Regions from separate parts of the Lichenihabitans psoromatis genome, predicted to be linked through region 2. Evidence: riboswitches for the same ligand, from Rfam matches in the RefSeq annotation. Region 2 holds a riboswitch; the other holds the start of a gene.

Region 1 (14,495 bases), 1.4 Mb from region 2:
GTCGAGCAAAGTGTTCGACCTTCTCGACAACAAATGGAGCTTCGCGGAATTCTGCGTGGAACTTGGGGTGCCGCATCCTCCCACGCGCCATGTTGCGACGCCGAAAGAACTCCAATTTTCCAACGGCCTCAGTCAATTGATTTTCCCGTTGATGTTGAAACCGCTGTCTCTGTGGGGCAGCGCCGGGATCAGCAAGATTAATCGGATTGAAGATCTGCCCGCACATTTCGACCACACGCCGATGGTGGCGCAAAGCTATATTCCGGGCCAGGATATTTGTGCCTTCTACCTCTGCGACAATGGCGTCATCGTCCGTTCGATCCAGTATATCAAGACAGAGCGTCGTGTGACATTCATCAATGATAGTCGAATTGATGAAAACGCTTTATCGATCATCAGTCATCTCAACTATAATGGTGTCATCGGCTTTGATATCAGGCGCGACCCCGCCGGGGAAATCTGCTTTATCGAGTGTAATCCGCGCTTCTGGTATCGAATTCATTTCGCGTCGATCATCGGCATCAACTTCGTCAAAGAAGGTCTGGCGATTAACATTGGTTCCAGGCAAGACGCGAAAGACAAGCGCGACGTAACCGTCATGACCTATAGTGCGCTCGCGGCGCATCTTTTCATGCCTTGGCGGCTGACGACCTACGACTTTGCCATGCTGCGGTATCTGGCGGTCGATCCTTTTCCGACGGTGCTGACGATCCTTCAGCGCGCGTTTGGCCCGACGCTGACCGCCAATGGGGCGCATTTTTGATCTGCTAACCGGCCGCGCGGGCCGCACGTGTCGGACATTCACAAATTTCGTTTCAGACGACGAAGGGGCTCACGATGCTGCAACATATTCCCGTCGCGATCATAGGGGCCGGCCCCTATGGGCTGTCGATCTCGGCTCATCTCCACCATGCAGGGATCGGTCATCGCATCTTCGGGCGGTCGATGGAGACCTGGTCGACCGGTATGCCCTCCGGGATGTTCCTGAAATCCGCACCCGCCGCCACGGATCTGTCCGATCCGGAGGAGCGACTGACCCTGAAGGCTTTCTGTGCGCGGCAGGGTCTCGCTTATGATCCGCTCGAGATGCCGTTGCCGGTGGAACTGTTCACAGCTTATGGCGAAGCGTTCCAACGCGAGTTGGTGCCGCATCTCGAGCCGCAGTTCGTCCGCAATCTCGCGCGCGCGCCCGACGGGTTTACGCTGACGCTGGATGACGGCTCGGTCGTGCAGGCCGAACAGGTCGTCGTGGCGACGGGGTTGCGCCGCTTCGGCTCGGTGCCGGATGCGATCGCGACGCTGCCGCCCAGCCTCATGACCCACAGCAGCGAGGCGGCGGATCTCACGCATCTGCGTGGACAAGACGTCATCGTGTTGGGCGGTGGATCATCGGCTGTCGATGTCGCGGCTGCGCTGCACCGCTCCGGCGCCCGTGCGACGCTCGTGGCTCGACGGGCGACGCTGCGGTTTCCACCGATCAACGGGAAGCGGCGCTGGTTTCACGCGATCAAGGCGCCGATGACGCCGCTCGGGCCGGGGTGGAACAAGGTGCTGGCCTGGAAGGGCGCGCTCGTGTTCCACAAGATGCCGGCCGACTTCCGCGCCATGGTCGTGCGTCGCTATCTCGGTCCGTCTCCGACGATTTCGGTGCGCGAGACGATCGAGGCGCATGTCGCTCAGATTCTCAATGCCACGATCAGCCGCTGCGAGGTCGTCCAGGGCCGTTTGCGCGTGACGGTCCGCAGCGATGGCGTCGATCGTTCGATCGAGGCCGACCATATCGTGGCCGCGACGGGCTATCGCATCGACCTCGCCCGGCTCGATTTTCTCGATCACGACATCGTTGCGGCGGTCGCCTGCACCAACGGCTATCCGACGTTGTCGAACCGTTTCGAGACCAGTCTGCGCGGTCTCTACTTCGTCGGAACACCGTCGGCCGTCAGTTTCGGACCCATCATGCGGTTTGTCTGTGGAACGGGGTTCTGCTCCCGCCGTGTAACCGGCGCAATCGCGCGCTCGGTCCGAAGCGCAAGGCGATACGGCACTGTCACGCTCGGACGTCAAAACCAGGGTGTCGAGGTTGGAACGCCGGTGACCGATCCGAGCTGATCCTCGTCAGCAGCTTTGGCGTTAGACGGCGAGGTGCCGGTGGGCTTCGTCCGGCGTCATCTCGCGGATCTGATCGTCGGTCCAGCCAAGCTCGCGTAAGCGAGCGCGTTGCTGTCGCGTGATCATCAGCGACACCGCGGCGGGCTCGATCGCCGGGTCCTCCGGCTCACCCGTGTCGTTGGCGGGCTCCGGTGTGCGGGCGAGTGCATCGGTGATGAGCCGTTTCAGCCACTCATTCGGATCGGTCATGAGAAGCCTCCTGATCGCGCCATCTGCGCGGGTCCGATGCGTGAACCGAAACCGTCCTGATCGCAACGGCTCATGTGTCGCCGAGTTCCGCCCTCGCCTTGTCGGACAGTTTGCGGTGATCAGCCATGTGGTCCGCAGCGCGGCCGCGGCCGTCAGGTAGACGGCGGGATCTCCTCCCATCAGCCGCTCTTTTCAGGGAGCCTCTGGCTGGCTTGCCGCCGAGATGGGTCATTCAAGCTTCATCCGCCGCTGCTAGGCAACGGGTCCGACGGAGGATGACTCATGCGACAGACGAGCCCGATCTGGTTGATGGCCCCCATGATGGCCGCGATCACCATGTGTTCTGTCGGCGCGAGAGCCGCCGAAACTTTGCGGACTCTCGATGGAAAGCCGCCGTTGGTGATCGGCCATCGCGGGCTCCCCGGCCTCATGCCGGAAGAGACGCGGCCCTCATATGAACTCGCGTCCGATCTCGGCACCGATGCGCTTGAGGAGGATTTGCACCTCACCAAGGATTGCGTCCTCGTGGCCCGGCATAATCCCTGGCTGAGCGACAACACCAACGTGGCCGAGGTGGCCAAGTCCAACCCCGACGTCATGGCGCGCAAGCGGACCGTTCCGGGCCTGATGGTCAAGGTCGCATGGCCGCAAACCGCCACGAGTGGCCCGTCCGAATATCTAACCGACCTGACCGACCCGCGCGACCCGAAATCGGTCCTGAAATCGCTGGTGGTGGATGGCGAGGACCATACGGGTGATTGGTCGATTACCGACTTCACGGTCAAGGAGCTCAAGGACTGGTTCGGCGGCACGACCTACGACGCTGCGTCCGAGCGGCCGACCGTCTATAATGGCAAGTTCCCGATCCTGACCTACCAAGAGATCGTCGACATCGCCAAAGCAAAGAGCCTGCAGACCGGGCGCGTGATCTCGACCTACCCCGAGAGCAAGAACCCGACCTGGAACGACGAGCAGGCGATCGCTAACGGCTGCGGCCAGCCGGGCAGCCACCCGCTCGAGGATGCGATGATCAAGATCATCGAGCAGAACGGCCTCAATTCCAAAACCGCGCCGATCTTCGTCCAGAGCTTCGAGCCCGGCAGTTTGAAATATCTCGTGGCGCATGGCTTGAAGACAAAAGTCGTGCAGTTGATCGACGGCTACGACACCGATTTTAAAACCGGCAGCGTCGTCTACAACGAGATCACCGACAGCCGCCCCTTCGACTGGACGGTCGCGGGCGATCCGCGCTGGTTCGATGCGATGCTGACGCCGGACGGATTGGCCGAGATCAAGACCTATGCAGATGGCATCGGGCCATGGAAGCCGCAGATCCTGCCGCTCAAGATCGTGCCGTGGAAAGACAAGAATACGGACGGCAGCGCGTTCAAGCCGTCGACCACCCAGGCCGAGGTGCAGGCCCCAACGAGCGTCATCGCCGATGCCCACAAGGCCGGCCTCTTCGTTCACGCCTTCACGTTCCGCAACGAGAAGAAATATCTCGCGGCGACCTATGCTGGCGACGCCCAACGGGAATATCTGACCTTCTTCCGGCTCGGCCTCGACGGCGTGTTCAGCGACTATACGAACAGTGCCGTGACCGCACGGACCGCCTACATGCGCGACGTTCAGCCCTAAGGGCACGCGCCAAGACGGGGTCGTCGCAGTCAGCCTCGATGCGAGCAGCGAGCGCCTGTCGCGAGTGACGATCGAGCGGAAAGCGCGGCGCGTCCCGCTCGGGCCGGCGGTGCTCGGCATGTCTATGTCCGTCCCGCAATCAGTCGCATCGCCATCCGGTGTCGGAACCCTTGAGAGCGAGCAGGACACCGCTGGCGCGCAGCGACGAAAAGCGCTGTCAATGCGTCAATCGCAGGTCGCCGCGGCGCCGCCTCTCGTGCAAGATGGTTTGCAACTGAAGGAGAGGCCGTGTTCCTGAACCCGTTCGACGACCATCGCCCGCAAGGTCGCGCCAAAGCCGGTTTGATCTATGCGCTGCTGATATCGGCCAATATCGCGGCCTGGGTTTGGGCCTGGATCGCCTTCTCGGATCGCCCGGCGCTGCTCGCGACGGCGTTCCTGGCCTATACGTTCGGCTTGCGGCATGCTTTCGATGCGGATCACATCGCCGCCATCGACAATGTCGTTCGCAAGCTGATGCAGGACGGGAAGGCGCCGCTATCGGTCGGCTTCTTCTTCTCGCTCGGTCATTCGACCATCGTGGTCCTCGCCTCCGTCGCGATCGCCGCGACCGCAACGGCGATGCAGGGGCGGCTCGAAGAATTTCATGGCATCGGCGGCGTGATCGGCACCGCGATATCGGCGGCTTTCCTGCTGGTGATTGGTCTCGCTAACTTGTTCATCCTTCGCGGCATCTGGTCGGCGTTTTCCAGAGCCCGGCGGGGCGAGCGCGTTCTGGATGAGGAGATGGATAGCCTCCTGGCCGGGCGCGGTGTTTTGGCGCGCATCTTCCGTCCGATGTTCCGGCTCGTCTCGCGCTCGTGGCACATGTATCCGATTGGTTTTCTGTTCGGGCTCGGTTTCGATACGGCGACTGAAATCGGGCTGCTCGGCATCTCGGCGACGCAGGCCGCGCAAGGTCAATCATTTTGGACGATCCTGGTGTTTCCGGCGCTGTTTACCGCCGGCATGTCGCTGATGGACACCACCGATAGCGTGCTGATGACCGGTGCCTACGGTTGGGCTTTCGTGAACCCGATCCGCAAGCTCTGGTATAATCTCACGATCACGGCCGCCTCGGTCGTGGTCGCGATTTTTATCGGTGGCGTCGAGGCGCTTGGGCTGATCGGCGACAAGCTCGGGCTCGATGGCGGCTTTTGGGCGCTGATTGGCGATCTGAACGACAATTTCGCGAATTTCGGCTTCGTCGTCGTCGGGCTTTTCATCGCAAGCTGGATCGTGTCGACGCTCGTGTATCGCGCCAGAGGCTACGACCAGATCACGCCGACGCAAGCCTGAACGGTTTGGCTCCGGTCGACACCGGCTCATCTCCCCTCATCTCATGTCAGCTCGGCTCGATCAGCCCGAAGATGCTGACGAGCGCGATGACGGCGAGGCCGAGCGCGATCTCGAACAGTGTGCCGCGTTGCAAAGCGCCGATCGCGCTGTGTCGTGAGGCGGCCATCCGGGGCACGATGACATACCGATTGACGAGCGCGATCGTGGTCATGACCAGCACTAGGCCGATTTTCGCCGATAACAGAGCCTGATAAGGCGAGGTCCAGTCGAGTGGCCATCGTTGCAGGACGAGCGCCGTGTTAGCGACACCGGTGCCGATGACAAGTGCGACCGCCCAATGCCCGGCGGTCGAAAACCGCCGCAGCGCGAGCCCCGCGTCCTGTCGCAGCTTTGGATCGTCGAGGGCGCGCAGCAGCGGCCGTAGTGCAAACAGTGCACCAACCCATGCGCCGCCGGCGAGCAGGTGAGTGATGTCGTTCAGCCGATGCGCGAGGCCGAGAGCGCCTTCGTGCATAGCCGCATGGCCGCTGAGCGCGATGGATGCGACCACGAGCCCAGACGCGAGCGCCGTGGCGCCGCAGCGCAGGCCGGCTGGTCGCACCACTGTCAAAGTCAGCATCATCGCGGCGAGACACTGCACGATCCAGGCGGTCCCGACGCTCGTCTCGAACAGCACGGCTCGGAGCGTCGAGACATCGATGGCATCCGGCCAGCCATTGCCGATCATGGCGGCTTGGAGCGGTAACGCCGCTAGCGTCGTGATGACCGTAATGGCGATCGATGTGACCCGGAACCCGGCGAGCTGATCCGCCACAGGGGTCGTGACAGGCTGTGGCACCAGCGCCCAGAGGAATGCGAAGAGGCCCCAGAGAGCGAGGGCGGCCGCATCATGCCCGAAGCGACAAACAGCGAGGGCGACGTCTGGGCTCACGGCCCGCGGATCCGGCCGGCCGGCGGTTTAGCTGGCACACACATCGTTCATGCTGACGCCGCTCCAGAGGTCGACGCGGGGCGGTGCCCCTTTCACGCAGGCGTCGGGCCGCACGAGAGTCTCGAGCTTGGCGAAGACACTCGTTTCGGGCTCCTCGTAGGGCAGTTCGCCGACCAGCCGGCCCGTCTTGTCGAACAGCAGAACGCCAGCATAATGGTCCATGCTGTAGCCGCCACCCTCGGTTTGCACACGCCGATACGGAATGTGGTAGCGGTTGGCCATGGACGCGAGCTGCTGTTCGGTGCCGATGAAGCCACGAATGCGTGGATCGAAGGACGACAGATAGAGTTTCATCTGTTCGGCCGTGTCGCGCTGAGGATCCACCGTCACGAACACCACATTGAGCCGATTGGCGTCAGTTCCCATCCGCTGCATGACGTTGGTCAGTGTCAGCAACGTCGTGGGGCAGACATCGGGGCAATAGGTATAGCCGAAGAACATGGCGGTCGGTTTTCCGAGCATCGTCTTTTCGGTGACCGGGTCGCCGGTCATCTCCGTCATCGAGAACGCCCCACCGACGCGCGTGCTCGAATAGGGTGACCATTGCTGCACCGTAATGGCGGTGACGCCCGCTATAACCAGCAAGCAGAACAGACCCATGAGCAAGATGAACGTCGAACGCGGCATGGAGGCTCTCTTCAACGGCGAAACAGGGACAAGAGGACGATGCTGCCGTTGCCGGTCAGCGATGATATCGTGCATAGGCCCGGTCAAACGAGCCGCACCGATGATGATCGATGCGGCTCGTTTGAGCGGTTTACTTGACCGTGAACATGTAGGTCCCGTGGGTCTTGTGGCCATCCGTCGACAGGGCGTGCCAATCGATCGTGTAGGTGCCGGCCGCGAGCGTGTCGGACACCGGAACCGTCAAGGTCGTGTCGTCGCCTGCGCCGAGAGACGCCTTGCCGGTCGTGACGGCAGTCTTGCCCGGTTCCTTCACGGAAACGCCGGTGAACGCTAGGTTCAAGCCTTCGGAAAATTTCAGCTCGAGTTCTGTGGGCGGGGCTGCGACGCGACTGCCGGCGGCCGGGACCGATGAGGTGAGATGAGCATGCGCGAAAGCCGGGGCCGCAGCCCCGATCAGGCACAGGCTGGAGAGGGCGAGGGTGAGATTGAAGCGGGTCATCGTGGGGTTCCATGCGTGAGGGTGAAGCGAGGGGCCGCGATACGTCTGGCGGCTCAGAAACCGGACCGCGACGCTCGCGGCCCTTTGGATCTCAGGCGAAAGCACGCCGGAGCGGTGGGATGCTGCGGATGACGAGGAGATCGAAGGCCAGCATCAACAGGATGGCGAGCCCCGTGAGCGGGAACAGCAGGCCGAGCGCCGCCGCCGCAATCCAGAGTGCCCGATAGACACGCGTCTCGGCGGGGTAGGGCGGCACGCCGAGCCGACCGACCGGCCTGCGTTTCCACCACATGACGACGGCCGCGACCGACGACAGGATGATGGCGAAACAGGTGGCCAACATGACGAGTTGGTTCGCGAGGCCCCATTGCTGGCCCATATGGACGTTGATGCCGAATTCGATCGCTTTGCCGACCGGCCCGTAATCCTTGAAGCCGAGATCGACCAACGGCTTACCGGTATATTGGTCGAAATGGATCGTCCGTTCCTGGCCAAGATCGGCCGGATAGATCGCGGCCGTGTAGACCCCGGTCTCGTCGCCCGGGACCGACATCTCGAACCCGCGCATGATGCCGAGGTCATGAGCGTTGGCGACGGCCTGATCGAGACCGATCGGGGGCGTCTTCGTCGGCGTCGAGGCCGGCACGGGCGCCGTCTGCATCACCCAGCCGGGCTTGGTCGTCGCTTCGCTCATCGGGATGCTCGAGGACGGCACGTCGTCCCAGAGCGCCGGCGGATAATTCATCCCCGCCTGCGAGGCATAATCCTGCATGTGGGTGCCCCAGAACTTCGACCAGGGCATGCCGGTGAAGGCAAGGAAGAAGATCACGACGCCCGCAAAGGCGCCCGTGACCGCATGCACGTCCCGCCACCAAATGCGCTTCTGCGGGGTGCCACGCACCGTCATGACGCCGCCAGATTGGCGGCGTGGCCACCAGAGATAGAAGCCTGTCACCACCAGGACCAGAGCGAAGCCGGCGACCGCCTCGATGACGTAACTCGCGTAAGTGCCGAAATAAACGAGGCTATGAAGCTTGCGAGTCACGAACATGAACTCGTTGTTGGCACTCACCGTATCGAGGATCTCGCCCGTATAGGGGTTGATGTAGACGAGGGTCTTACCCGCATCTCCCTTGAGCGTGACGAGGGCCGACGCGGTTGGGCTGGCGGGTTCCGCGTAGGATTTCAGCTGTGTTGCAGGGACAGCCGCCAACGCTTTGTCGACAAGGCGGCTCGGCGGCTGCATCGGCGTCGCCTCCGCTTTCACCACATTGCGATAGGCGAAAGCCGTGTGATTGATCTCGCTTTTGAAGAGATAAAGCGAGCCGGTCACGGCCAGCAGGATCATGAACGGGACGCTCAGCAGTCCGGCGTAGAAATGCCAGCGCCAGATCGCTCGATAGAGCGACGAGCGGGGAGCGGACGCCGGCACGGCGTCGAGCGACAAGGTCTTGGACACGGGCTTCCTCCCCCTCAGTCCATGTCCATGCCGGGCATCGATTGCCCTGCATGACCGGCCTTCGTGCTCGGTTGCACAGATGGCGTCTGCGACGGTCCCTTGGCGCCCATGCCCTCGACATCGAAGCTCACCGTCACCGTCCCGGCATGGTCGAACACCAGAGTGCCCCCGATCGTCTCGCCTTTTTTCAGGCCTTTTTTCAGGCCGAGGAACATGATGTGTTTCGACGACGGATCGAGGGTCAGGCGGCCACCGGGCGGGATGTCGAGTGGGCCGGTCGGGCGCATGGTCATGATGCCGTCGGTCGTCGACATCTGGTGAAACTCGGCCGTGGTCGCGGCCTCGAGCGACCCGCCGGTCAAGCGATCGGCGACAGTGCCCGTGTTGATGATCGTGAGATAGCCGCCGGCGACTTGCGCGCCACCGGGCGTCGCACGAGCCCAAGGGTGTTCGATGACGAGATCGCCGACTTTCACGTCATGCGCCGAAGCGGGCGCGCTGGAGAGCAGGGACAGAGATGCGAGCACAGCGAAGCCGGCCGCGTGAACCTTATGCATGGGAGATGTCCTGAGTTACCCGACACCAACCCGGTCGCCGAAGCGCAGACGCTGCGTCGAGCGATGTCACCGGACACGAGCCGCGACGCGACGCGAGTGTTCCGATGCTGCTCGAGAAGCGGCCGGGTGATGGTGCGGACAGAAAAGAAAACCGTTGGCGTGTCTCAGGTCACGCGGACGGAGGCCCCTGCGGTTGGCGGGGCGAGCGCGCACGCGCTAGACGGGCCGCCCAGGACACGACGGCCGAGCGGAGAACGGCATGGCTGGCGGGTGTGACGATGGTCGGACATGGGGCGCTGGAGGTCAGGATCGGCGCCGACAAAGCGCATTGATCGCAGCAGTCGTGATGCGTCGGGTCGCTCGGGTTCGATGATGAACCGCCGCCGTCCGCGTGGCAGATCGGCATTGCGACGCCGGGGATGGACCCGAAGGACGGCATCAGATCGGAGGGAGCCGCCAGCGCTCGTCCGACGCCGGCAAGCGTCAGGACGATCATCAAAAGTGCGGCAATCGCGTGCCGCATCGATGAGCTTCGGAAGGCTGTCACACGCCTAGACGCAACCAGAGAAGGTGACCTGTCAAGACAATCCTCCGGCTGCACCTTGGACGCTTTGTCTCACGAAGCAACGACCACGGCGCGGCGACCTTTGATGGTACTGGTGCCGCGCCGGCGGTCACGACTGGTGACTAGGCTTCGGCGAGAGGGCGACATCGAACTCGTCCAGTCGCTTCATCTTGTAGACCGCGTAAGACACGACCCAGGCCGCGATAAAGATGCCGATAATGACGAAACCGAGATTGTTGAAGTTGTCGTTAAGCGCGCCGATGCCGTCCCAGAATGTGCCCTTCAGGTCGAGCTTGTCGCCGATCAATCCGAGTGCCTCGATGCCGCCGATCAGCAACGCAACCATCACGGAGACGAGCGTGATCGTCATGTTGTAATAGAGCTTCCGCATGGGTTTCACGAAAGCCCAGTTGTAGGCGCCAAGCATCATCACGCCATCGGTGGTATCGATCAGCGACATACCTGCCGCGAAAAGTACGGGAAACACCATAATGGCGGTGAGCGGGACGCCCTTGGCGGCTTGAGCCGCCGAGACGCCGAACATCGCGACTTCGGTCGCCGTGTCAAAACCGAGTCCGAACAGGAATCCCAGCGGGAACATGTGCCAGCTTTTGGTCACCAGCTTGAAGGCTGGACGGAAGATTCGAGCCAGGAAGCCCCGATTGCCCAACAAGATGTCGAGATCCTCTTCGACATAGACGCCTCCGGCTCGGACGCGCCTATAGCTCCGGTAGATGGAGGCGAAGATGACGATGTTCATTGCCGCGATGATGAGGAGGAAAAGCGCCGATATGCTGGTGCTGATCGTGCCGCCGACCGCCTGAAACGATTGGAAGCTCGCCAGCGCCCCGGTCGCGACCGCGACGAGAGCCGCCACGATGACCACGATGGCCGAGTGACCCATGGCGAAGAAGAAGCCGACCGACACCGGTCGCTGGTTATCCTGCATGAGTTTGCGGGTGACGTTGTCGATCGCTGCGATGTGATCCGCGTCGACCGCGTGGCGGAGACCGAGCCCGTAGATCACCAGTGCCACACCCAACAGGGTCGGATTGTCATGGAAGGCGATAAAGGCCCAGATCCAAGCTCCAACGTTGAGGATGGCGAGGACGACATAGATCGCGATGAGACGCCCTTTAAGATCGGGGCTGCTCTCGTCGAGGAGTTGCCTGATTCGATTTAACATGGATGATGCTGCCTTGTGACGTTGCAAGTCATCGCAAACTGGCCCCATGACATTGGGGTTCGCACACCAGGACACCCCGCCCGGCGATTCTGCTTTGACGTCCAAGATGGCAGGTCTCCTGGCTCGCGGGTCGTTGCAGCCTTCGCCTTCCCGGGTCCATGCAGCCCAGTGGCATTGTGAAGGAAGCTCGTCGCTTACAGTTGCGGGGGCAGCCGCGGCAAAGGCGTTACCGCCCGCACCACGTTCCCTTTTAATCCCTCGCGGGCACCATCAGCTTCAATTTGACGAGCCTGTCGCGTTCGGGTCAAGCCTCTTTCCGACACGCGTGTCGTTGCGATGTGGGCAGTGCTTTTGCAGCACCGTTCGTCAGTGATGCGCGCGGTTCGGTCGATCGCGCGACATCGTCCGGGCTCCTGCGACGACGAGTCCCTGTCGTTTCAACCGATGTTGGTTCTAAATTGCGGGAGCAGGCAGAGGATGTCTGATTCCTCGACAGTGAGCTCCTGCCGGACGATGCCGGGATCGGGCATCTGATCAGGCGCACGGTGGGAGGTCACCCTTGTTCGTCGACTTTCAGAACCAGTTTCCCCATCCGGGACCGTGGGAACCCAAGCCGCGGAAAGTCCGCATCACCAAGCGCCAGGAAAAGATCGTGATCTGGCTGATTTTCTTCAATCTGCTGATGTTGCTTTTGGCTCCGGTCGCGGGCTTCACGATTTTCGATGCCGTGATTGCCCTGCTGAGGCGTTGAGCCACGATCGACAGCATTCCGATCCGATGGCACGGTAACGGTCCGGCGAGGCGTGAAGCCGACCGGCCAGGGTGAGCGCGTCATTCAGTGTGCGAACCAACGATCGCTCTGTGAAGTCCCCCTTGTGTCCAAAAATGTTATAATATAACTATCGCGGCGACTTCACTTTCGGCTGCGATGCGGTGCCTTCTGCTTCGAGCCGCCCGATTGACCGATGATCGAACGGACAGCTATGATCAAGCTTGACGGTTCCCGAGAGGGATTAAAAGGGAACATGGTGAGGCTCGCGCCAAATCCATGGCTGCCCCCGCAACTGTCGGCGGATCGCTCGACGCCCTTGGTGATGTGTCATCACATCATGCCACTGCAAGCTCCGTCACCGGCGCAAGCGGGAAGGCAGGTCGAACAGCCAAGATCCGCGAGCCAGGAGACCTGCCGTCGCAGTGAAATCCATCATCCGGGCGGGGTTGTCCGGACGCAGGAGCGATTGCGATGCAGCTTCGACGCCGCCTTCTTCGACCCCAATCCGTAGAGATTGCGCCACCGCCTCGCGTTTGATGGGCGCGTTTCGCTGACGCCGTAGCAGACCGGCCGATCGTGCGTCGCGTGCCGCGACGCCGGCGAAGATCCCGCTCTCTGTCTTGTCTCACCCCTCGTTCGACCCCAGCGGTCGCGGCCTTGCTGGCTCGCGCCGTGCGGCTTGTTGGCGCCCAAAAAAGTAAGGATCATGGCCTTGTTCAATCAACGACGATTGCGGTTCGCTGTTTTCGGATCACTTGCCTATGCCATCGTTGGAGGGGCATCGTTTCCGGCTGCAGCAGCCACGATCTATCCCCTGACGATCAAGAATTGCGGCTCGACCTTGACGGTCGACAAGGCCCCGCAGCGGGTCGTTTCGATCGGCCAGAGCACGACCGAAACGCTGCTTGCGCTCGGTCTAGCCGACAAAATCGTTGGGACGGCGGTCTGGTTCGGGCCTGTGCTCAAAGCCTACGAGGCCGATAATGCCAAGATCAAACGTCTGGCCGATAACGATCCGAGTTTCGAGGCCGTCGTGGCGCAGCAGCCCGATTTCGTCGCCGCACAATATGAGTGGCACATCGGCCCAAACGGCAGCGTCGGCAAGCGCGAACAATTCTCGGACTTGAAGATCCTGGCCTATGTGTCGCCCGCCGATTGCGTCGAAAAAGATAACACGACGGGCGGCGACGGCGTCCGCAAGCAATTGTTCACGATGCAACTCGTCTATCAGGAGATCCACGAACTGGCCGCGATCTTCGATATCAGCGACCGGGGCGACGCGCTGATCGCCGACCTCAAAAAGCGCGAGGCCGCTGCTGTGGCGACGGCATCGGGCAGCAACGCCAAAGCCGTGCCGATCGTGTTCTGGTTTTCCAGCAAGGACGTGAAAGGCGACGCCTTCGTGGCCGGCAAGAACGGTGCTCCCGCCTTCATGATGCAGGCGCTCGGCGTCCGGAACGTCATCACGACGGAGGATGAATGGCCGCTGGCCAGTTGGGAAAGCATTGTGGCGGCCGACCCTCGGGTGATCGTCATCGCTCGAATGGATCGTCGCCGCTTTCCGGCCGATGCTTTGGACGTCAAGCTGAAGTTCCTCGGGACCGATCCGGTCGTGAGCCATCTCGACGCCGTGCGCAACAAGCGTTTCGTCGTCTTGGATGCGATGTCGATGAACCCCTCGATGCGGACCATCGATGGTCTCGAAGCGTTGGCTGACGGCATCAAGGCGCTCGGCCAGCCTCAGTGATAGACCCGCGGATCATTACCGATACATGGGCAAGCCGCGTCGGGCTCTTGGTTGTGGCGGCCGTAGCGCTTCTGGGCGTCATCGCTGTTGCGGTGTCGATCGGCGAAATGAAGATCCCGCTGGGCACGACGCTCGGGGCCGTGAGCAACAAGTTGTTCGGGACCGCATTTCCGCTCAGCCCCATTCAAGAAGGCATCATCTGGGATTATCGGTTCAGCCGCGCGCTGGTGGCAGCATCCTGCGGCGCGTCACTCGCGCTCTGCGGTGCGATTCTCCAGGCTCTGCTCCGCAATCCTCTGGCCGAGCCTTTCGTGCTGGGGATTTCGGCCGGCGCGTCCACCGGGGCCGTCGTGGTGCTGATCGTCGGCTTCGGCGGTGGCCTTCTTTCGTTGTCGGGCGGCGCGTTCCTCGGCGCCGTATTGGCCGTCATGCTCGTCGCGATCCTGGCGGCGGGCTCCGGCGGGGGCGGCGATCGAATTATCCTGGCCGGGGTCGCTGGATCGCAGCTCTTCAATGCCCTCACGTCCTATATCGTCACCACCTCGGCGAGTGCCGAACAGGCGCGCGGCGTCATGTTCTGGCTCCTGGGCAGTCTCGGAGGCGTTCGCTGGCCGGATGTGTATCTGGCGGCTCCCGTCGCCGTGGCGGGCCTCATCATCTGCACCGTCCACGCACGCGCGCTCGATGCCTTCACGTTCGGGGTGGATGCGGCCGCCTCGCTCGGCATTCCGGTCACCCGCGTCCGCGTGGTCTTGTTC
Region 2 (14,495 bases):
GCTGTTCGGGTCCTGTCGCTACGTGGTCGAAGAATTGTTGCCGCGGTTCGGCGTGGCGTCGACCCTGGTCGACGGCGAGGATCTCGATCAATGGCGCGCTGCCATGCGGCCAGAGACCAAGGTGGTCTTTCTGGAAAGCCCAACCAACCCGACCCTGAGCCTCGTCGATATCGCGGCTGTGGCCGAGATCGCCCATGCGGGCGGCGCTTTGCTCACGGTCGATAACGTCTTCGCCACGCCGATGCTGCAGAGCCCCTTCGAACTCGGCGCCGATTGCGTCGTCTATTCGACCACCAAACACATCGACGGGCAGGGGCGCTGCCTCGGCGGCGTCATCCTCGGCTCGCAGGACTTCATCGACACCAAGATGCAGACCTTCCTGCGGCAGACCGGGCCGGCTCTGTCGCCGTTCAACGCTTGGGTCATGTTGAAGGGGCTCGAAACGCTGCCATTGCGCGTCGCGGCGCAAGATGCGAGCGCCAGCCGCATCGCCGATTTCCTGGCGGATCACAAACAGATCTCCCGCGTCATCTATCCGGGCCGCGACGACCATCCGCAGGCCGAACTGGCTCGGCGTCAGATGAAGGGCGGCGGGACGCTGGTGGCGTTCGACGTGGTCGGCGGTAAGCCGGCGGCATTCCGCTTCGCCAATGCACTGAAGGTCATCCTGATCTCGAATAATTTGGGCGATGCCAAAAGCCTGATCACCCACCCGGCCACGACGACGCACCAGCGTCTCAGCGCCGAGGTGCGCGCGGGTCTCGGGATCAACGACGCCATGCTGCGGTTGTCGGTCGGGCTCGAGGACGTGCATGATTTGCTCGAAGACATCGGCCGGGCGCTCGACCACGCCGATTGACCATCACGGTGAACGCCGCTCGCAAAAGAACGCTCGAAGCCATTTTTTTGCGGCGCGTCCTCTAGTAAGGTCGGTCGGCACGATACGGCTTTGGGCGGAGCTTCGGCATGTATACGGCAGTAACGCACGACATTCAGGTCTCGGTCTTCCCCGAATATCTGGCGGACCGGTCCGACCCGAAGAACGACCGCTATTTCTGGGCTTATACGATCGAGATCGCCAATATGAGTCGGCTGCGGGTTCAGCTGCTGTCCCGCTACTGGCAGATCACCGATGCAAACGGCCATGTCGAGGAAGTGCAGGGACTGGGAGTCGTGGGGGAACAGCCGGTTCTCGAACCCGGCGAGTCGTTTCGCTACACATCGGGCTGTCCGTTGACGACGCCAAGCGGCATCATGACCGGGACCTACCATATGGTCGACGACGCCGATCACACCTTTCCGGTCGCGATCCCGCCCTTCTCGCTCGACAGTCCGCAGGCCAAGCGGGTGTTGAACTAGGCCGATAGGCCTTCGCAACACGCATTGATGAACTGCTGGATCAGTCGCGCGCGCTCGACCTCGATGCGGCAGCGAAGACTGCGCCCTTCCCGGGTCTGCATGACCAGTCCGATGCCGATCAACTGCGCGAGATGATGCGACAGCGTCGATTTCGGAATCCCGATCCGATCCTGGATCTCGCCGACGGAATGGCCCGTCTCGCCTGCTTTGACCAGCAGGTTGAAGATCTGCAGCCGGTGCGGATGGCCGAGTTCGGCAAGGCAGCGGGCCGCTTCCTGAAAAGCGAGTGGTTTTTGAGACGGTTCGAGGCTCATCAACATCCTTTAAGCGAGGATGGAGCGGCGGCTGCCCGTCTATCGACGCGTGGGTGCCGCGTGTTGGTCTGATCGGTGATGGTCAAGATCAGCCTGTGCAATGGGCCCCGCCACAGACCGATGGATGAACGATCGAACAGACGAAACACTGCACGTGCCCTCGATTGGTTTGATAGTTCTAGAATATTGGGAATATAAGGTTTCGGTCAATCCCGGAGCTTCCACATGTCTGTTCAGACCGTCCCCTCTTTGACAACCGGAAGCTGTCTTTGCGGCGGCGTCCGCTTCGCCATCCACGGACCGCTGCGTCCCGTGACGGTCTGCCATTGCATCATGTGCCAACGGGCCAACACTCACGATGGAGCCTATACGGCTTGCGCGCCCGATGCGCTGGAGCTGCGTGAAACCCGCAAGCTGAAATGGTATCGATCCTCGCCGTCCGCGCGGCGCGGCTTTTGTTCGGGCTGCGGCGCGCAATTATTCTGGGAGCCGACGGCTCGATCCCACATCAGCATATCGGCCGGCAGCCTCGATCGACCCAATGCTCTGGTGGAGGGGCGACATATCTTCTGTGAACAAAAGGCGGACTATGAGCCGGTCGCGGCTCTCCACTCCGCTGCGGTTCCGGCTTGCGATTGACACGCTCGCCCACGACCCGCTACCACAAGCCTGTCCAAAGGTCCCGCAAGGGATGGCCTGGCAACAGGCCTAGGGAATGCGGTGCGGGCCTCGGCCCAAGACCGCAGCTGCCCCCGCAACTGTAGGCGGAAAGTTTCGGCGTCATCAGAGCCACTGGGTTCCGCGCGAGCGGCCCGGGAAGGCGACGTCGAAGCGTTCGTATCCGCGAGCCAGGAAACCTGCCTCAGGTCACAAGAAGCGCGCGCCGGGCGGGGTGTCCTGGAGGCTGTTCGGTCGAGCCGTATGCTTTCGACCCGATGATCCGGCATTTCTGCTGGAGCGCACCACCCGTCTGAACGCGCCGTGATGGCGTGAGGAGAACTGGGTGGAGCCGACACCGACGATCCCCGATCACGACGCCGCATCCGCTCCTGTGCGGGTGATGGTTTGCACGACATGCCGGGCCGAAGGCGAGCCCAGCCTGCCGATGGAGGACCGCGCCGGTGCGCGCCTCTTCCGCGCCCTCTCCGACGCGACGAGCGAGGATGCCCGCGTCGACCTCGTGCCGGTGGAATGCCTCAGCGTCTGCAAGCGGCCCTGCACGGTGAGTTTCGCGGCGCCCGGCAAGTGGACCTACATCTACGGCGATCTGCCGGCCGAAACCGCCGCGCCGATCATCCTCGACGCGCTCAAGCTTTATGCGGCCGCCCCGGATGGACTGATCCCGTGGAAGCTGCGGGTCGATGCCATCAAGAAGGGCGTCGTGGCCCGTCTGCCGCCCACTCCCGCGTCCGAAACAGGAAAGACCCTCGTATGACATTGCTCGCCAAGGTTCCGGTTACGGTCGTGACGGGCTTTCTGGGTGCCGGGAAGACGACCCTCATCCGCCATATTCTGGAAAACGCCGGCGGTCGCCGTCTGGCGCTGGTCATCAACGAATTTGGCGACGTCGGGGTCGATGGGGACATCCTACGCTCCTGTGGGATCGAGTCCTGCCCGGAGGAAAACATCGTCGAACTCGCCAATGGCTGCATCTGCTGCACGGTCGCTGACGACTTCGTGCCCGCTATCGAAGCCCTGTTGGCGCTGACGCCGCGCCCCGATCACATCATCGTCGAGACATCCGGTTTGGCCTTGCCGAAGCCGCTCGTCAAAGCCTTCGATTGGCCGGGGATCCGGGCGCGTCTGACGGTTGATGGCGTCGTGGCGGTCGTCGATGCCGCCGCCGTTGCGGCCGGCCGCTTCGCCGACGATCCCGAAAAGCTCGCGGCGCAACGGGCCGCCGATGCGTCTGTGGATCACGATAATCCGCTCGAGGAGGTCTACGAGGATCAACTTCTCTGCGCCGACCTGATCGTGCTGAACAAGACCGATCTGGTGAGTGCCGAGGACCTCGGCCGCGTGAAAGCCGAGATCGCCGCCACCATTCCGCGTGCCGTCAAGGTTGTGGCGACGCAGGACGGCATGCTCGAAGCCGCGATCCTGCTCGGGCTCGACGCCAAGGCCGAGGACGATCTCGCGGCGCGGCCCTCGCATCACGATGCGGAAGAAGGCCACGACCACGACGATTTCGATAGCTTCGTGCTGGCGGTGCCGGCGCTGAGCGACCCGGAGGGTCTGCTGGCCCGCCTCGCAGAGGTCGCGGCCAAGCATGATGTGCTGCGGATCAAGGGTTTTCTCGATCTGCGCGGCAAGCCGATGCGGCTCTTGGTGCAGGGTGTTGGCACGCGGTTCCGCCAGCAATTCGACAGGCCTTGGCGGGCGGGCGAGGTTCGGCAGGGGCGCCTGGTTGTCATCGGCCAAAAGGGCATCGACCGTGCGGCCATCGAGGCGGATCTCTCGGCCCTAACGGCGGAGGCAGCCTAACGGCCGACCATGCATCTGCTGCAAACCCAGGAACGCACGCTCGACGATGAGGCGGCCGCGATCGATCTGGCCCTGAGCCCGGCCGATCTCGTCGTCCTGTCGTTTACAGACAGCGATCTTGCCGTGTCTGCAGCGGCGTTCGACGCCATAGACGGCCAAATGCCGAGTCTTCGGGTCGCCAATCTGGCGCGGCTCAAACATCCCTATTCGGTCGATCTCTTCGTCGAGACACTCGCGCCGTATGCGCGTTTCGTTCTGGTTCGCTTGCTCGGCGGGCTCGACTATTGGCGTTACGGTGTCGAAGAGCTCGGCGCGGCGGCGCGGCGCTACGGCTTTCACCTCGCCGTGGTGCCTGGCGACGGCCGTGAGGATCTGCGCCTCGACAAGGCCTCGACGCTGCCGCAGGACGATCTCCGACGGCTCTGGGCCTATTTCCAATCCGGTGGTTCGGCCAATATTGGGCAAGCCTTGCGGTTCATGGCGTCGCGCGCCGGTCACGCGATGGCGTGGGACGAGCCCAAGCCGGTCCCGCATGCGGGGCTGTTCGAGGCGGGATGTCGGGCCGCTTCCGACACGGCGCCCCATGCCCTGATCCTGTTCTACCGCTCGGCTTTGCTGGCCGCCGATACGGCGCCGATCGAGGCTCTGGCCGATGCGCTCGCGGCGCGCGGCGCGCGGGTCACGAGCCTGTTCGCCACCAGCCTCAAGGATCCGGACAGCAAAGATGCGATCCGCGCCGCGCTGCAATTTGATCCGCCGCAGGTCATCCTCAACACCACCGCGTTTTCGGCGCGGTCCGGTCAGCGGGCCGCCATCACAGATCGGGCCAAGGTTCCGGTGCTGCAGGTCATGCTAGCGGGCGCGACCGCCGAACAATGGTCGGCCTCGACACGCGGTCTTGGGGCCGCCGATCTCGCCATGAACGTCGTGCTGCCGGAGGTGGATGGTCGCATCATCGCAGGGGCGATCTCGTTCAAGGCCGATGCGGATCGTCGGTCCGATCTCGAATTCACGCGGATCGTCCATCGCGCCGAACCCGACCGGATCGCGCATGCGGCCGACCTCGCGATAGCCTGGGCCAAACTCGCTCGCAAACCGCGCCACGCGCGCCGAATCGGCTGTGTGATCTCGGATTATCCGGGCCGCGACGGCCGCACCGGTTACGCGCTTGGTCTCGATACGCCCGCCAGCGTCCTGACGATCGCCGATCACCTGCGCGAGGCAGGTTTCTCGATCGGGGCGATGCCGGATTCCGCCTCGGTGATGCGGCAACTCACGGCGGGTGATCGCGCGCCGGTTCTGTCGCTGGCGGACTACCGTCTTCTCTTCGAGAGCCTGCCGCCCGCTTTTGCCGCCTCGGTCATGGCCGCCTGGGGCGATCCGGGTGACGATCCGGTCGTTAACGACGGGCAGTTTGCTTTTCCGATGCTGCGCTCGGGCACGTTCCTGCTCGCGGTGCAGCCCGATCGCGGTGCGCCACACAACCGGCGGACCGATTATCACGACACCGCGCTGCCGCCGTGCCACGCCTATGTGGCGTTCTATCTTTGGCTGAGGGTCGTCGAGCAAATCGATGCGATGATCCATCTCGGGACGCATGGCACGCTCGAATGGCTGCCCGGCAAAGCTGTCGCGCTGAGCCAGTCCTGCGGACCGGAAGTCGTGCTCGGCCCGGTGCCGGTCGTCTATCCGTTCATCGTCAATAATCCGGGCGAGGCCGCGCAGGCGAAAAGGCGTATCGCGGCGGTCACGATCGGGCATCTGACGCCGCCGCTGATGGAGGCCGGTCATCACGGGGTGACGCTGGATCTGGAAGCCCTGTTCGACGAATACGCTCAAGCCGTCACGCTCGATCAGCGACGCGCAAAGGTGCTGGCCAAGCTCATTCTGGACAAAGCCGCCGAGAGTGGCGTCGCGACCGACTGCGGCCTCGACGCGACGGCCGACCCGGATGCGACCCTGGCGGCGCTCGACGCTTGGCTCTGTGACATCAAGGAGATGCGGATCGGCGACGGTCTCCACGTCTTCGGTCGAAACCCGGCCGCCGTCATTGAAGGCGCAGAGGGCTGCGGGCCGGCTGAATGTGCCGGCCTTCTGACGGCGCTGGATGGCGCGTTCGTCCCGCCCGGTCCGGCCGGAGCGCCCTCGCGTGGGCGGCTCGACGTGCTGCCGACGGGCCGCAACCTGTTCACGGTCGATCCCCGTGCCGTGCCGACCCGGACGGCCTATGATCTCGGTAAGGCGCTGGCGAGCGAGGTCATGACGCGATACGCGCAGGATCACGGCGACTGGCCGCGCAGCTTGGTGCTCGACCTTTGGGGCAGCGCCACGATGCGGACGGGCGGCGACGATCTCGGGCAGGCTTTCGCGCTGATCGGCGTGCGTCCACGCTGGGATCCGGCGTCGAGCCGCGTTCTCGGCTACGATATTCTTCCGTCTGCGCTCCTCGACTGGCCGCGGGTGGACGTGACCTTGCGGATTTCCGGGCTGTTCCGCGACACCTTTCCCGAGCAAATCGCGTTGTTCGATGCCGCGAGCCGCGCGGTCTCGATGCTGGATGAGACGGCGGACGACAATGCCCTTGTGGCGGCGGCGTGCGCGGGGCCGGACGGCGCGCTTCCGCCGCGTGTGTTCGGCGCCGCGCCGGGGCAATATGGCGTCGGCATCGCCCGCACGATCGCGGCAGGCGCCTGGGAGAACCGAAGCGAGCTTGGCGAAGCCTATTTGGCCGCGACCTCGCATGCCTATGGGGCGGGCGAGGGTGTCGAGGCGAGCGCTGCTTTCCGGGCGCAGGTGGGCTCGGCCGATGTTTATCTCCATGTGCAGGACCAGCCGGGCGCCGATCTGCTCGATGCGGCCACCTATGCTGACCATCAGGGGGGCTTCGCGGCAGCCGCCTCCGCGCTCGGCAATACGCCCGCGCTCTATCAAGCCGATACGAGTGTGCCTGGACGGCAAGCGGTGCGTAGCCTTGCCGAAGAGATCGCGCGGACGGTGCGCGGGCGCGCCGGCAATCCACGCTGGATCGCCGGACAGATGCGGCACGGCCATCGCGGAGCGGCGGAGATTGCCGAAACGGTCGATAATCTCTTTGCCTTTGCGGCGACGACAGACGTCGTGCCGAGCCGGCATTTCGATCTTCTCTTCGAAGCGACGTTAGGCGACGAAGCCGTGCGGGATTTCCTGTGCGACAGCAATCCGTTGGCGGCCCGCGCCATCGCGGAGCGCTTCACACAGGCGATCGACCGGCAGTTCTGGACCTCTCGCCGCAATTCCGTCGCCAGCATTTTGGCCGAGATGCTGGAGGGAGGCGCGTGAGCGGGCTCCCTCCCACAACAGAGGACACCGGGAGGCGCGTGAGCGGGCTCCCTCCCACAACAGAGGACACCGGGAGGCGCGTGAGCGGGCTCCCTCCCACAACAGAGGACACCGGGAGGCGCGTGAGCGGGCTCCCTACCAAAGCAGAGGACACCGGGAGGCGCGTGAGCGGGCTCCCTCCCACAACAGAGGACACCGGGAGGCGCGTGAGCGGGCTCCCTCCCACAACAGAGGACACCGGGAGGCGCGTGAGCGGGCTCCCTACCAAAGCAGAGGACACCGGGAGGCGCGTGAGCGGGCTCGGCGGGATGCGGGTCGGCTGGTGTCCGGGCGCGTTGCGGCCGATGATGGCCGGTGACGGCCTCCTGGTCCGTCTCAAGCCACGCGCCGCCGGGCTTTCGGCCTCGCAATGTTTGGCGGTCGCGGACCTCTCGCGGCGATTCGGGAACGGCATCATCAACATCACCGGACGTGGCAATCTGCAGCTCCGGGGCGTGCAGCCTGCAGGGGTCGATCAGCTGGTGTCCTGTCTCGATGCCCTGAATCTCCTCGATGCGACACCGGACGGCGAGGCCGTCCGCAACGTCATCGCGAGCCCGCTGGCGGGTCACGATCCCGATGCGCTGGTCGACATTCGCGCAATCGTCACAGCGCTGGAAAATCGACTGGCGTCGGATCCCGCGCTCTGGCGCCTGCCGCCGAAATTCGCGTGGAGCGTCGATGACGGGGGCTATCTCTCCGTTGCCGATCGGCCGGTCGATGTCGGGTTCGAGGCGATGGTCGGACCGAATGAGGTTCGCTTCGCGATTCGGCTCGATGGCGGTGACGTCGTCGGCTCCTGTTTGGCCGATGCGGTCGTACCGACCGCTCAGGCGCTGGCGGCCGCGTTTCTCGAACTCTGCGCCGTTTTTCAGCTCGAGCCTCACCGCATGCGTGATCTCGTCGCGCGTTGCGGTGCCAAGACCATCTTGGCGCATGCGGGCGTCTCCCGGGCGGACATTCCGGCTCGGGAGCGCCCCGAGCACCTGCCGATCGGAGTGGGGCGGCGAGCCGCCTCGTCGTGGGTCGGGGTCGCGCCGCCGTTCGGTCGATTGGAGGCCGGTGGCCTGGCGGCTTTCGCATCCGCGGTCGCCAGCGGCCCGATCCGTGCGACGCCCTGGCGCACCCTGCTGGTTCCGGGGCTGGACGAAGCGGAGGCGGACCGGATCTGGGCGAGCGTTAGAGGAGAGTTCGGTGGGGCCTCGGGCCTTATCGTCGATCCGGCCGATCCGCGCCTGCGGGTCGCCGCCTGTTCCGGCGCCCCCGCCTGTCTCCGCGCCACGACGCCGGTGCAGGAGGATGCCGGAATCCTGGCTGCCGCGCTGATCATGCCAGGCTCCGGCACCCTGCTGCACGTCTCGGGATGCGCCAAGGGCTGCGCCTATCCGGAGGCCGCGGCGATGACCTTGGTCGGGAGGGAGGGCATCTATGATCTCGTGCGCGACGGCAAAGCGGGCGACCGACCGGAAACGCAAGGGCTGACCCGCGGCGACATGCTCGCGATCATGGTCGACCGGGCACAATCCGTGGGATACGCAGCATCCTCAAGGCTCCGGGAGCAAGCGTTCTGACCACCTATGATTATATCCGCGATGGCGCGGAGATTTATCGCCGCTCGTTCGCCATGATCCGCAACGAGACCGACCTCACTCGCTTCTCGCCGACGGAAGAGCGGGTCGCGGTTCGGATCATTCACGCCTGCGGCATCGTGGAAGCCGTCAACGACATCCTGTTTTCACCCGGCGCGGTGGATTGCGGCATCGCGGCCTTGCGTCAGGGGGCGCCCGTGCTCTGCGACGCCCATATGGTGGCCGATGGCGTGACGCGCGCGCGGCTGCCGGCCGGCAATGCGGTGATCTGCACCTTGCGCGATCCGCGCGTCCTGGCTCTGGCGCAGGATCTCGGAACTACACGGACGGCCGCCGCCATGGAGCTTTGGCGCGAGCATCTGCCGGGATCGGTCGTGGTGATCGGCAATGCTCCGACCGCTCTGTTCCGCCTCCTCGAATTGCTGGATGACGGCGTCGGCGCGCCGGCCGTCGTGGTTGGGATGCCGGTCGGCTTCGTTGGAGCCGCCGAATCGAAAGATGCCCTGTTTCAAGATGGCCGCGTGCCAGCCATGATCGTCAGGGGTCGTAAGGGTGGCAGCGCGATGGCGGCGGGGGCGGTGAATGCCCTCTCGAGCGCAACCGAATGACCAGCCTTTCACGCGCGGGGCGGCTATTCGGCATCGGGCTCGGCCCCGGCGACCCGGAGCTCGTGACCGTCAAGGCGATGCGTTATCTGCAGCGCGCGACCGTAGTGGCCTACTTCGCCAAAGCGGGACGGTGCGGCATCGCCCGCACGATCGCGACCCCATGGCTGTCGCACGGCGTTCGCGAGCTTCCGCTCCACTATCCGGTCACGACCGAGATGCCGTTCGACGGAGACGATTACGTGTCGCTGCTCGGCGCGTTCTATGCCGACGCAGCCGATCTTCTCGCGGTCGACCTCGCGGCCGGACAGGATGTGGTGCTACTCTGCGAGGGCGACCCGCTGTTTTATGGGTCGTTCATGCATCTCTACAGTCGGTTGAGAGAGCGTTTTCCGGTCGAGATCGTGCCAGGGGTGACCGGCATGTCCGGGTGCTGGACGGCCGCCGGCGAACCGATGACCTGGGGCGACGACGTGCTGACCGTGCTGCCCGGCACGCTGGCAGCCGGAGCCTTGCGCGAGCGGATGACCGCGAGCGATGCGATTGTGATCATGAAGCTTGGGCAGAACCTGCCGAAAGTCCGCGCCGCGCTGGATGCGGTCGGCTTGCTCGATCGGGCCATCTATGTCGAGCGTGGCACGATGGAGGGTCAGATGATCCTCCCCCTGCGGGAGAAGACCGACGATCACGCGCCCTATTTCGCCATCGTGCTCGTGCCCGGGCAGGGGCGGCGGCCATGACGGGTGGATCGCTCGCCGTCATCGGCCTCGGGCCGGGACCGGCCGACTGGCTGACGCCCGAGGCCTCGAGGCTGCTCGGCGAGGCGACCGATCTCATCGGTTATGAACCTTATTTGGCGCGTGTCGCCGACCGGCCCGGCCTGATGCGTCACGCGTCCGACAATCGGGTCGAACTCGACCGGGCGCGACACGCTTTGGCGCTGGCCGCCTCAGGGCGGCACGTCGCGGTCGTCTCGGGCGGCGATCCCGGCGTCTTTGCCATGGCGGCGGCCGTGTTCGAGGCGATCGAGGCGGGAGCGCCTGACTGGCGCGGGCTCGACATTCGGGTCGCTCCGGGCGTGTCGGCCATGCAGGCTGCCGCAGCTCGGCTCGGTGCCCCGCTCGGCCATGATTTCTGTGTCATGTCGCTCTCGGATAATCTCAAGCCCTGGGCCATCATCGAGAAGCGGCTGCGGGCCGTGGCCAACGGCGACTTCGTGCTGGCGCTTTATAATCCGGCCTCGAAGGCGCGGCCGACGCAACTCGCGGACGCGTTCGCGCTGCTGCGCGATCTCAAGAACAGCGACACACCGGTCGCCTTCGCGCGCGCGGTGGGTCGACCCGACGAGCGGATCGTCATCACGACGCTCGAGCAGGCTGACGCCAGCCTTGCCGACATGAGCACGCTGGTGCTGATCGGATCGAGCGAGACACGGCTCGTCTCGCGCCCCGACGGTTCGGCATGGCTGCTCACGCCGCGTCATTACGGCGTGCCGCGTTGAGCCTCGATCCAGGCCAGCACGGCGGCGAGATCGTGCAGGACGAGGCCGCTCTCCCGGCTTGGGGGGGCGATCAGGATGACCGGGAGCGCCAGGGCGCGGGCCGCCAGAAGCTTGTCGAAACTTGCGCCGCCGCCGCTGTTCTTCGTGACCAGCACGTCGATCCGCTCGGCGTGCAGCAGGTCGATTTCCTGGTCCACCGGGAAAGGTCCCCGCGCCAGAATCACGCGATGGTCGGGCGGCATATCGGCGGGGGCGGGCGGGTCGATTGTGCGGATCAGGTAATGGTGCTGTGGCGCAGCCAGAAAGGCTGCGAGGCCGAGCCGGCCGCTGGTGACGAACACGCGTTTTTGCGTCGAGCCCAGCGACAATGCGGCCTCGTCCAAGCTGGTGACGGTCGTCCAACGGTCGGTCGGCTCGGGTCGCCAGGGCCGGCGCGTGAAGGTCGCGAGCGGGATTCCGGACAATCCCGATGCTGCCGCCGCATGGGCCGACATACGCGCCGCGAAGGGGTGCGTGGCATCGATCATGGCGTCGATGCGGGTGTGGCGCAGATAGTTGACCAGTCCCTCAATGCCGCCGAAGCCGCCGATCCGATGCGGAATGGGCGGGAGCAGGGGCGTCAGCGTCCGACCCGCCAAGGACAAGATCGGTGCGACGTCACTTCTGCCCGCAAGCGCACGCGCCAGCGCGCTAGCTTCGCTGCTGCCGCCGAGGATCAGAAGTCGCAGCGGTTGGTGTTGCACGGGGTCATCCGATGAAGCCGGCTCCTTGGCTGACGCTGGTCGGCATCGGCGAGGATGGCCTTGATGGGCTGTCGTCTGCCGCACGACGCGCCGTGATGCAAGCCGAGCTGGTCGTCGGCGGCCGTCGGCACCTCGCTTTGGTGGGCGACACGCCGGGCACACACCTGCCGTGGGGCTCGCCGATCGAGGCAACCTTTCCGGCCATTCTGGCGCGGCGCGGCAGCCCCGTTTGCGTCCTGGCCAGTGGTGATCCGTTTCACTACGGGATTGGCTCCGTTCTGGCCCGGCATGTCGATCCGGGCGACATGACGTGCCTGCCGCATGCCTCGAGCTTCAGTCTGGCGGCAGCCCGCCTCGGTTGGGCGCTTCAGGATTGTGGACTGGTGACGCTGCACGGTCGCCCGCTGCAACGGATCGTGCCGTTTTTGCGTCCCGGCAAGCTCATCTTGGCGCTGTCGTGGGACGAGACGACCCCGGCGGCGCTTGCAGCTTTACTCGTGGCACGCGGGTTCGGGCTGTCGCGCCTGACCGTGCTCGAAGCGATGGGCGGACCGCGCGAGCGGATCACCTCCGCGCTCGCACGAGACGTCTGCCTCGACCGTGTCGATCCGTTGAATGTCGTCGCGGTCGAAGTTTTGGCCGACGCGACGGCACGGGTGCCGCCGATAACGCCGGGCCTTCCCGACGACTGGTTCGAGCATGATGGCCAGATCACCAAGTCACGCATCCGGGCCCTCACGCTATCGGCTCTTGCGCCTCAGCCGGGCGGTCTGTTGTGGGACGTCGGAGCCGGATCGGGATCGGTCGGCATCGAATGGATGCTGTCGTGTCCCGACAATCGCACCGTTGCGATCGAGTCCGATCCGGTTCGCGCCTCTCGTGTCGCCCGCAACGCGGCATCGTTCTGGCTGGCCGATCTGCGCGTCGTCGAGGCACGTGCACCTGACGGACTGCAGGATCTTCCCCGGCCCGATGCGATCTTCATCGGCGGCGGCGTGACATCGCCTGCACTGCTCGACTTTTGCTTGGGCGCGCTCGCCCCCGGCGGTCGGCTGGTCGCCAATGTGGTCACGCTCGAGGGCCAGATGCTGCTCGGAGCCGCCTTCGCGGCGCATGGCGGCGATCTCGTGACCGTCAACATCGCTCAAGCCGATCCGGTCGGGCGCTTCCATGGCTGGCGCGCCGCCATGCCGGTCACCCAATGGGTCTGGGTCAAGCCATGACCCGCCTGGTTGCGATCGGGGTCGGGTGCCGCGCCGGTTGTGCGGACGACGCCATCACGCGGCTCGTCGAACAAGCGCGTGCGGCTCTGCCGGCGCGCTATGCCGCATGCGGGATGGCGCTTTACACGATCGAAGACAAACGCCACGAGGCAGGACTCGTCAAGGCGGCCGAGCGCCTTGGCCTCACGCTCGCATTCCTGTCGCGCGACTTGTTGCGGGACGCAATGCCGGGTGTCGCGACGCGTTCGCCCGCTGCCGAGGCCCGGTTCGGTGTCGCATCGGTTTCCGAGGCAAGCGCGCTTGCCGGGGCAGGGCTAGGCGCGACCTTGCTGGTCAAGCGGATCGCCGCCGAGGGAGCGACCTGCGCCATCGCGGCGCCGCCGGAGGACACGCCATGACGGTTCACTTCATCGGGGCTGGCCCCGGTGCGCCCGACCTCATCACGATCCGGGGGCGCGACCTCATCGCAAGCTCGCCGGTCTGCCTCTATGCCGGATCGTTGATCCCGGCGGCCTTGCTGGATCACTGTGCGCCCGGCACCCGCATCGTCGATACGGCGCCGCTCAGCCTGGAGGGGATCGAGGCGGAGTTCCGACGCGCTCACGCGGCTGGGCAGGACGTCGCCCGCCTCCAATCGGGCGACCTGTCGATTTGGAGCGCGCTCGGCGAACAGATCCGGCTCCTCGACCGACTCGGAATTCCATACACGGTCACGCCGGGCGTCCCGTCCTTCGCGGCGGCCGCGGCAGCGCTTTGCACTGAATTGACCTTGCCGGCCCTCACCCAATCGGTCGTCCTGACCCGAACCGGCGGCCGTGCGTCGGCGATGCCGCAGCGCGAACAGCTCAGCGCCTATGCGGCCACGGGAGCCACGCTGGCGATCCATCTGTCGATCCACAAACTCGATGTGGTGCTGGCTGAGCTGATCCCCTTTTACGGCGTGGATTGTCCCGCTGCGGTCGTGGTCCGCGCATCGTGGCCGGATGAGCGCGTGTTTCGTGGCACCTTGTCGAGCCTGGGCGCGGCGGTGGCGGCCGATCCGGTCGAGCGCACGGCACTCATCTTGGTCGGTCCGGTTCTCGGCTCGGCGGATTTTCGCGCGAGTGCACTCTACGATGCCGATTATCACCGGCGTTTTCGCGGCGGCATGGCCTGAGCTGTCAGGCAGTGGTGCGGCAGCCGCTTTCGCCGACGACGCGACCGTCGCGGTCGATCAACACGATATCGAGATCGATGCCCGGACCGAGTGTCGCGGCGGCCGTCTCCCAGGCCGAGGTGGCGACGGGTCGCCCAAGATCGATCCCGCGTTGCTGCATCACA

The links. Region 2 has a riboswitch for cobalamin ahead of EY713_RS14740 (DUF1636 family protein). Riboswitches for the same ligand answer to the same signal wherever they lie in the genome.
Region 1: another riboswitch for cobalamin. It lies ahead of EY713_RS08270 (ABC transporter substrate-binding protein); the one in region 2 lies ahead of EY713_RS14740 (DUF1636 family protein).

The regions. Positions count from the first base shown of each region.
Region 1 is NZ_CP036515.1:1,773,065-1,787,559, forward strand. Features, by position in the region: gene EY713_RS08205 (ATP-grasp domain-containing protein) at 1-763, shown strand, start outside; gene EY713_RS08210 (NAD(P)-binding domain-containing protein) at 838-2,109, shown strand; gene EY713_RS08215 (hypothetical protein) at 2,131-2,358, opposite strand; gene EY713_RS08220 (glycerophosphodiester phosphodiesterase family protein) at 2,641-3,996, shown strand; gene EY713_RS08225 (HoxN/HupN/NixA family nickel/cobalt transporter) at 4,285-5,334, shown strand; gene copD (copper homeostasis membrane protein CopD) at 5,381-6,265, opposite strand; gene EY713_RS08235 (SCO family protein) at 6,293-6,952, opposite strand; gene copC (copper homeostasis periplasmic binding protein CopC) at 7,083-7,451, opposite strand; gene EY713_RS08245 (PepSY-associated TM helix domain-containing protein) at 7,543-8,910, opposite strand; gene EY713_RS08250 (copper chaperone PCu(A)C) at 8,925-9,467, opposite strand; gene EY713_RS08255 (hypothetical protein) at 9,637-9,990, opposite strand; gene EY713_RS08260 (HoxN/HupN/NixA family nickel/cobalt transporter) at 10,142-11,218, opposite strand; cobalamin riboswitch at 11,310-11,505, opposite strand; gene EY713_RS08265 (hypothetical protein) at 11,778-11,969, shown strand; cobalamin riboswitch at 12,199-12,423, shown strand; gene EY713_RS08270 (ABC transporter substrate-binding protein) at 12,703-13,737, shown strand; gene EY713_RS08275 (FecCD family ABC transporter permease) at 13,737-14,495, shown strand, end outside.
Region 2 is NZ_CP036515.1:3,174,020-3,188,514, forward strand. Features, by position in the region: gene metZ (O-succinylhomoserine sulfhydrylase) at 1-859, shown strand, start outside; gene apaG (Co2+/Mg2+ efflux protein ApaG) at 967-1,359, shown strand; gene EY713_RS14730 (ArsR/SmtB family transcription factor) at 1,356-1,673, opposite strand; gene EY713_RS14735 (GFA family protein) at 1,899-2,312, shown strand; cobalamin riboswitch at 2,334-2,552, shown strand; gene EY713_RS14740 (DUF1636 family protein) at 2,677-3,108, shown strand; gene cobW (cobalamin biosynthesis protein CobW) at 3,105-4,157, shown strand; gene cobN (cobaltochelatase subunit CobN) at 4,167-7,475, shown strand; gene cobG (precorrin-3B synthase) at 7,766-9,085, shown strand; gene EY713_RS14760 (precorrin-8X methylmutase) at 9,139-9,711, shown strand; gene EY713_RS14765 (precorrin-2 C(20)-methyltransferase) at 9,708-10,448, shown strand; gene cobJ (precorrin-3B C(17)-methyltransferase) at 10,445-11,209, shown strand; gene EY713_RS14775 (cobalt-precorrin-6A reductase) at 11,191-11,952, opposite strand; gene cbiE (precorrin-6y C5,15-methyltransferase (decarboxylating) subunit CbiE) at 11,964-13,175, shown strand; gene EY713_RS14785 (cobalamin biosynthesis protein) at 13,172-13,573, shown strand; gene cobM (precorrin-4 C(11)-methyltransferase) at 13,570-14,331, shown strand; gene EY713_RS14795 (cobalt-precorrin-5B (C(1))-methyltransferase) at 14,336-14,495, opposite strand, start outside.